2 regions of the Pseudarthrobacter sp. RHLT1-30-1 genome follow, and region 1 is predicted to be linked to the other one. Evidence: predicted binding sites of a transcription regulator. Region 1 holds the regulator's gene; the other holds the start of a gene.
The links. The regulator LexA, encoded in region 1, represses DNA repair genes until DNA is damaged. The targets are predictions, from matches to a motif close to TCGAACANNTGTTCGA.

Region 1 (4,196 bases):
TCAGTGACAAGCCCACCCTGGTCTCCACCGCCACCCTGGCCCTGCAGACCCAGATCGTCGGCCGTGACCTGCCCCGGCTGCTGAAGACCATCACCCCGGCGCTTGACCGGCCGGTCAAGGTCGCCCTCGTCAAGGGCCGCTCCAACTACGTGTGCCGCCACAAGCTCGACGGCGGTTTCCCCTCCGAAGAACCGTCCGAAGGCCAGCTCTTCTCGCTCGGCGAGGACACCTCCGTGCCGCATTTCGCCGCGGCCATGGGCGGCCCGTCGTCGCAGCTCGGCAAGGAAGTCGTCCGGTTGCGTGAATGGGCCGAGGACACCCGGACGGGGGACCGGGACGAGCTCCTTCCCGGGGTCACGGACCGTGCCTGGCGGCAGGTCTCGGTGACCTCGATGGAGTGCCTGGGCGCGCAGAAGTGCCCGCTGGCGGCCGAATGCTTCAGCGAACTGGCCCGGGCGAACGCCGCGGACGCCGACGTCGTTGTCACCAACCACGCGATGCTGGCCGTCAGCGCCTTCGAGGGCCTCGCCGTGCTGCCGGACTACGACGTTGTGGTGGTCGATGAAGCCCATGAACTGCAGGACCGGGTGACCGGTGCCGTGTCCGGCCAGCTCTCCGTCGCGATGGTCCACGCCGCCGCGTCCGGGGCCCGGAAGAACACCGGCATCACCGTGGACGCCCTGAACAACGCCGCCTCCCACCTCGAACTTGCCATTGAGGGGGTACCCAGCGGCCTCATGCCCAACGGCCTCAACACCGAACAACTGGACTGTGTGGACCAGCTGCGGGACGCCTGCCGCGCCGCGCTCTCGGATTCCAAGGGGGACAGTGCCAATACCGCCGACGGCGGCCGCCAGCTCGCGCGCTCCCGCCTCATGGTGATCCTGGAACTCTGCGAACGGCTGCTCGCCGCCCGCGAGAACCGCGAAGTGGTCTGGTTTTCCCGCAACAGCACGTTTGACCCGCAGCAGGGCTACGCCCAGCCCGACGAGTCCGCGCCGGCACTGATCAACATCGCCCCGCTCAGCGTCGCAGGCCGGCTCCGCGAAGGACTGTTCGCGGACCACACCGTCATCCTGACCTCGGCGACCCTGGCGATCGGGTCCGCTTTCGAACCGGCCGCGGGCGGCCTTGGCCTGGTCGGGCCGGGTGCACCCAGCTGGACCGGTGTCGACGTCGGCTCGCCCTTCGAATACCCGAAACAGGGCATTCTGTATGTTGCCAGGCACCTGCCCAAGCCCGGGCGCGGTGTGTCCCCGGAAGCCCTCGACGAGCTGGAGAAGCTGATCCGGGCCTCCGACGGGGGAGCCCTGTGTCTGTTCTCCTCGCGGCGCGCGGCCGAGGAGGCCGCCGAGGCCATGCGGCCCCGGCTGGACATGAGCATCCTCTGCCAGGGCGATTCGACCATGACGGCGCTGGTGAAGCAGTTCGCCGACGAACCCGACACCTGCCTGTTCGGCACCATGTCCCTGTGGCAGGGTGTCGACGTGCCCGGGGACTCCTGCCGCCTCGTGGTAATCGACCGGATTCCCTTCCCGCGGCCAGATGATCCCCTCATGACCGCCCGGTCCCGCGCGGTGGCCCAGGCCGGCGGCAACGGCTTCATGAGCGTTTCGGCGACCCATGCAGCCATCCGCCTGGCGCAGGGCGCCGGCCGGCTGATCCGCACGACGACGGACCGGGGAGTGGTGGCCGTGCTGGACTCGCGGCTTTCCACCGAGCGCTACGGGGGATTCCTCCGCGCAGCCCTGCCGCCGTTCTGGCCGACGACAGATCCGGCGGTCGCCGTCGCGGCCCTGGAGCGGCTTGCCAAGGAAGCAGGACAGCCGGCCGCCTAGCCACCGCCGGGAAGGAACGCGAAGGGCCCCGTCCGATGCCGGCGGGGCCCATTTTTCTGGCGCCGACGCGCGGTTCCGTGCTGCCGCGGACCCGCCAGTCGTTCCAGCCGCGGACGAGCAGGTCCGTGCCGCCTAAAGGGAGCGCAGGACCGAGACGACCTTGCCCATGATGACGGCGTGATCGCCGAGGATGGGCTCGTACTGCGTGTTCTGGGGCAGCAGCCAGGTATGGCCGTCGCGCTGGCGGAACGTCTTGACGGTTGCCTCGTCGTCCAGCAGTGCTGCAACAATGTCACCGTTGAGGGCGTCGCCCTGCCGGCGGACAACGACCCAGTCGCCGTCGCAGATGGCCGCATCGATCATCGAGTCACCCGCGACTTTGAGCATAAAGAGCTCGCCGTGGCCCACGAGCTGGCGCGGCAGCGGCATGATGTCCTCGACGACCTGGTCGGCCAGGATCGGACCGCCGGCGGCGATCCGGCCGACCAGCGGCACCATGGCCGTGTCGGTGGCACTGGCCAGCTCGGAAACCGACAAGCCGCCGACCGTGCGCAGGCCACTGGACTTCTCGATCCCGGAAACCTTGGAGGTGCCCTCATCGAGCGTCAGGGGCATCAGGACTTCCATGGCCCGGGGACGCTTGGGATCCCGGCGCAGGTAACCGAGCTTCTCCAGCTGTGAGAGCTGGTGGGTGACGCTGGACAGGCTGGCGAGGCCGACGGTGTCACCGATCTCCCGCATGGACGGCGGGTATCCGTTGTCCGTTACGGACCGCTGGATGGTCTCCAGGATCTTCTTCTGCCGGACGGTGAGGCTCTTGGGTGGCCGGGCTGCCTGCGGGCTCCGCTGGGTGGCCCTGCCGCCTGTGGCTTGTGCTGCCATGTTCGCCAACGCCTTTCCGTTCCGCCCGGCCGCCGTGGCTGCGGCTGCCGGGAACTTCCGGCCTGAGATGAAATGTCAGACCCTGCTGATCAACTGCAGAAGTGGTTGTTCTTTGACTCAAACGTAGGCCAGCCACACAGCTTTTTCAAACATTTGTTCTAGCGAGTCTCGACAATGTTCGTTAATAAGTGCTAAAACAGAGCAGGCACGATTCGAATATGTGTTCTAGTTGGACACCGTTCGGACTCAGCACAACGTTCGGTTCTTTGTTCGAAGGTTAGGCCGGTTGGCGGCGCGTATGTGGAGTACGCCGGGCGGCACAGTATGGTCCAGGAGGGCTCAGTTCATGTCAGCATCAAGCGCATTTCACGACACTTTCGGCCGCGACGCGTTCGGCAACTACGGCCGCCCCGACGGCGGTGCATCGGAGGGCCAGCGGCGTTCCCTGGCCCAGCTCCCTTCCGCCGGCGGTCAGGCCTCCGACGGCCGGCCCGGCTTGGCCGGCCGCGGCGCGCGGGCCAAGCAGGCGCCGCTGCGCCTCACCCGGCGGGGACGCATCGTCTTCATCGGAGTGCCACTGATCATACTGGCCGCGCTCATCCTGTCCCTCAGTGGCTTCCTCAACGCCCCGGCCAAGGCCGCGGAGTCGGCCGCCGATCTGTCACTGACGCCCACCGTGTCCGTGACGGTTCAGCCCGGCGAGTCACTGTGGGCCATCGCCGAGGCCGTCGCGCCGGAGCGGGATCCGCGCGATGTGGTCGCCGACATCGTCCAGCTGAACAACCTGGACGCCGCCCGGGTCGTGCCGGGCCAGGCGCTTTTCATTCCGTCCAGCTAGCTCCGGGAATCCGTCACAGTTTCAGCGCCCGCAGCGATCTCACTTAAACTAGGAAAGTGACTGACCAGTTAGAGCGCCTGAACCGACTTCCCCTCCGGACGAATCTGCGGGGCCTGACGCCGTATGGCGCCCCGCAGCTGGACGTCCCCATTTTGCTCAACGTGAATGAGAACACCCATGGTGTCCCGGCCGATGTGCGTGCCGCCATTACCGAAGCCGTCACGATTGCCGCGGTCGGCCTGAACCGCTATCCGGACCGCGAGTTCACGGAACTCCGCACAGCCCTGGCCGAATACCTCGGGCACGGACTGGGCGCAGAGAATATCTGGGCCGCGAACGGCTCCAACGAGGTTCTCCAGCAGATCCTCCAGGCGTTCGGCGGACCGGGCCGGACCGTCATGGGCTTCCCTCCCACCTACTCGATGTACCCGCTGCTCGCGGCCGGCACGGACACCGGGTACCTCGCCGGGACCCGCACCGCGGACTACGGGCTGAGCGCGGCGTCTGCCGCCCGCCAGGTCCGCGACGCCGGACCGAACATCGTTTTCCTCTGCTCCCCGAACAACCCCACCGGCACCGGGCTTGGCCTGGACGTTGTGGAGGCTGTCTACGAGGCAGGCGAAGCCAGCCGGACCATC
Region 2 (4,196 bases), on a different contig from region 1:
CGCTACGCACCCCGCCGGTTCCGTCAGGGGCCGCCGCTAGCGCCAGCGGTAGGATTCCAGTGCCCGGAGAAGGGGAGCGGGGCCACCTTTTAGGTGGTCTACGGGACGGGTTCCGGCAAGTGCCGTGGACGGGGTGATCATCCAGAGGGTGAAGTAGTTGTGCGGGATATCCAGCTCCATGGCTCTGCGGAAGAGTGCCGTGACGGTTGGCTGGAGCTGGCCGCCGGAGAGGAACTGGAAGCCCGGGCAGAAGGTGCCGTCGTCGATGAAGACGCGAACGAGCCGGCGCATCACCGGTTCGGGGTCTTCCATGAGCTCGGAGAGCCGCCGGCGGACAAGCTCCAGGGAGGGCAGTGTGAATTCTCTGCTGATTCCTTCCCACGTCTGATCGCTGATGGGTTGGCCGTTCACTCTTCTTCGGTTGTGTCGTCGGCGTCGCTGATGCTTTCCAGGAGCCATTGGGTGGAGAGCGGGTTCCGGCGCAGCGTAAAGGTTCGAAGGGCGGAGTGGGAACCGAGGACCTGGACCCGCCAATATTCGATGCTGACCAGGTCGCCGCTGCCGACGGCTGCCGTGCGGCGGGTGTCCCACCAGGCGTCGCGTCCGAACCAGTGCTGGGAGTCGGTGTCGGGGTCGACAAGCCAGATCCGTCCGTCGTGGCGGATGGCGAGGGGTTTGCCTGCCGGGTCGGTCCGGACCTGCAATTCGTTGGTCTGGGTGGGGGCTTCGATGGTGGTGGTGGTCATGGGGGTGCGTTCTTTCGTGGTGCTGTCGTGCGGGTGTTTTAGGCGGCTTTGACGAGGGGGAGTTCGTCCCAGTGGGTGGTGTAGCGGGGGGAGAGCATGTCCCGTTTCATGGTCCAGTCCGGTCCGCCGCGGATGCCGCCGTGGCCCAGGCCGATGGATCCGCGCCCGTACCGGCGGGTGATGTCTTCGAGGAGGGTTCCGACGTGGCGTTCCTCGTGCGGGTTCTCGAAAAGGGCCAGGGGTGCCTGGTTGCCGCTGGGTCTCAGATCGGTGACCATGATGCCGGCCCTGGCGTACCGGATGCCCTCGCAGATGCGGGGGAGTAATGCATGGGCTGCTTTGGTGAGCAGGACCGGATCGGCGGTCGGCATCGGGAGCGGCACGCACACCGAGGGGTAGGAGGTGTCTTTCGGGTTGAAGTGTGAGGTCCCGGCGAACGCGGTAAGGACTTTGGCCTGGAGCCCGTGTTTGGCCAGCCGCGCCGAGGCCTGCTGGCCGTAGACGCTCATGACCTGCCGGATCCCGGCCGCAGTGGTGATCGGGGTGGCGAAGGAGCGGGAGAAGATGAGCTGGTCCCGGCCGATCCGTTCTTCCTCCATCGGGATGCAGGGTGTTCCCTGCAGTTCCAAGACGGTGCGCATCATGACGACGGAGAAGCGGTCCCGGATCATCACCGGATCCGCCCGGGACAGATCAAGGATCGAATGGATCCCCAAGCCGTTGAGGCGTTTGGTCAGCCGCGTGGCGACACCCCAGATCTCGATGACCGACAGGCGCCGCATCAGCCCTTCCCTCTCGGCGGCGGGCACGGAGTCCCAGTGGCAGACTCCGTCGAAGGCGGGGTTGTTCTTCGCCCACTTGTTGGCCAGCTTCGCCAGGGTCTTCGTGGGCGCGATGCCCACACAGACCGGTACCCCGACGTTTCGCCGCACGGCGATCTTCATGTCCCGGCCCAGGGCCAGGAGCTCGTCCGGGGTGCCTTTGACGCCGAGGAAGGCCTCGTCGATGCTGTAGACCTCCAGCCAGGCCGAGTACCGGCCCAGCAGCTCCATGACCCGGGCGCTGATGTCGCCGTAGAGCTCGTAGTTGCTCGAGAGGGCAACGAGGCCCCATTGCTTGGCGCGCGGGGCGAGTTTGAACCAGGGCTCACCCATGGCGATGCCGAGGGCCTTGGCTTCGGGGGAGCGGGTGACGGCGCAGCCGTCGTTGTTGGACAGGACGATAACGGGCCGGCCCTCCAGCGACGGGTCGAAGGCCCGCTCGGCCGAGGCATAGAAGCAGTTCACATCCACGTGCGCGATCTGCGGCATATGCCGCATCACCGCCGGCTTAGACATGGTGCAAACACCGGGTCACAACGCCCCACACGACCAGATCGGATAAGGACGGCACCCGGATATCCGGGTAGGCCGGGTTCTCTGTCTGCAGCACGACCCCGGTTCCGGTGATCCGCAGCCGTTTGATGGTCAGCTCCCCGTCCAGGACCGCAACGACAACGGACCCGTCCACCGGTTCCAGAGCCCGGTTGACGATCAGTTCATCACCGTCGCTGATCCCCGCGCCCTCCATTGACTCCCCGGACACTCGCACGACATACGTGCTGGTGATGTCCTTGATCAGGTGCTCGTTCAGGTCGATCCGGCCATCAAAGTAGTCCTGCGCGGGCGAGGGATACCCGGCTGCAACAGCGACCGGGGAGATCAGCACCGACAACAACGATGCGCCCGCATCTATCACGCGGGGACCGACAATAACGCCCACAACACACCTTTATTCGAATATATGTTCGATTCATTTTAAGTGTACTGGTGCACCCCGACAAAAGAACTATCCAGGTTCCGGACCGGCCTCCGGCGGACGGGTTGTACGCCAATGGGGACAGCTTTGAGCTGTGCGGAGGGCTCCACCACCTGTCCACAATGGGCACAACCCGGTGGGCGTCCTTGCTGCCGGCACGACGCCATCGGCTGATGTCATCGCCGGTCCTGAAATGGGTTGTTTCCTGGCGGGGCAGCCGGGGGAGCGGCGCGGTAGGTGACGGCATCTATCGGGCCTATGAGGAAGCCTCTGCGCGAGTCCAGGACTCAAGCGCGGAGGCTCCCGGTTCTCCAAGCTGGGGGGACTGGAGAACCAAAAGCCATTCTACTAGCCGGCCTGACGCCACGCCGCTGGGAAACGCGACCTTCCGGTCACGGCCGGGGACGGCGGCCCCGGGTCCTGCCTGCCTGCCATCCGGGAACGGCGGCGTCCAGAAGTTTGACCTTCACTGGGTCGAGGTCCCCGCGGCGTCGTTTGTATCGCTGGGCGTGGATCCAGACTCCGAGGGTGTGTTCACGTTCGGAGTCATAGTCGTGGTGGCGTGGCCAGTCGTTTCCTTCCTGCCGGAAATCCACGAGCTCTGCCAGGCGCTCGTGCCACCTGGCTTCGTCCGCTACTTCCCGGCGGTTCTCGGCCCACCCCGGCACCCGGGCAAGACCGTGGCTGTAGTCCGGGTCCAGGGATCCTTCGGCTGCTTCGCGCCGGCGACTGGATAGCCAGCGCGCCATCGACCTTTCGTCCCGGTCGCCGGAACTGCCCTCAGGGAGCCGGCCTTCGGCAGAGACCCAGGCGATGACCTCTTCCATGCGGGCAAGGTCCGTGGGGGAGGGGCCGGGTTTGGTACCCGCGGCGGCGTGGTGTTCGGCCTCGAGTCCCGGGTCCTGGCGGCGGGCGATGACCAGGTGGTACCCGACGACGGCGGGATGAACGCGCACTAGCTCAGCGATGCGTTTCCGGCTCAGTCCGAGCCGGTACATCAGCACCCATTCCGCGTCAGGAGCGCGCCGCAACCGCCTGTCCATGGGCACTATCCTGCCATGACCCAGACTCGCAATACGGGCGTGCACCCGGGCCCATAGGCACTGCTAATTGCCCGGGTGGCTCCGGTGCCGGGTCAGGTCGGGGGATCAGTCCGTGCCGAAGAGGTCGAAGTCCAGATCGAGGTCAAGCGGCGAGTTCTGCCGTCTCCATGTGGAGGTGACGGGTGCGGTGGTCAGCGCGCGGGCGATCGGAATCCGGTCTGCGGCCACGAGCTGGTCCAGGTTGAGACTTGTCGGGGCGGCAATGTCTCGGACGGAGACCTGGAAGGTGCGGAACGGGCAAAGCGGGGCGATGCGCGTACTGTGGGAGGTGCTGTCGCACGAGCCTCAGTTAGTGTCGAAGGTCCCCCTCATGAATGCCGCGCTGCTTCTGAAAGAGAAGGACAAGCATCCCACGGTCAAGCAGAACGAGTTGGCACTCTTTTCAATGATTCTTCAGGCGAGACTCGCTAAGGAACTTGGGCCATCACTCAAGCAATAGCGTTCGGTGTTGGCAGAGAGAACACGGAAGAACATCCTGGACTGGACGACGGAAGCAGTTCAGAGGAGGGAGAGGACGGTATTCAGAGCGGTGCACGAAGAAGAGGACTTT

Region 2: AC50YM_RS13365 (LexA family protein) is a predicted target of LexA. The motif match lies at 2,521-2,536, and genes of this name have one in related genera.

Annotation. Positions count from the first base shown of each region.
Region 1 covers NZ_JBWZCG010000020.1:51,724-55,919, reverse strand. The annotation lists gene AC50YM_RS14540 (ATP-dependent DNA helicase) at 1-1,838, shown strand, start outside; gene lexA (transcriptional repressor LexA) at 1,971-2,720, opposite strand; gene AC50YM_RS14530 (LysM peptidoglycan-binding domain-containing protein) at 3,067-3,558, shown strand; gene AC50YM_RS14525 (histidinol-phosphate transaminase) at 3,615-4,196, shown strand, end outside.
Region 2 covers NZ_JBWZCG010000017.1:59,005-63,200, forward strand. The annotation lists gene AC50YM_RS13350 (hypothetical protein) at 37-411, opposite strand; gene AC50YM_RS13355 (hypothetical protein) at 408-746, opposite strand; gene AC50YM_RS13360 (Y-family DNA polymerase) at 785-2,083, opposite strand; gene AC50YM_RS13365 (LexA family protein) at 2,076-2,507, opposite strand; gene AC50YM_RS13370 (helicase associated domain-containing protein) at 2,936-3,586, opposite strand; gene AC50YM_RS13375 (hypothetical protein) at 3,692-3,814, opposite strand; gene AC50YM_RS13380 (hypothetical protein) at 3,957-4,085, shown strand.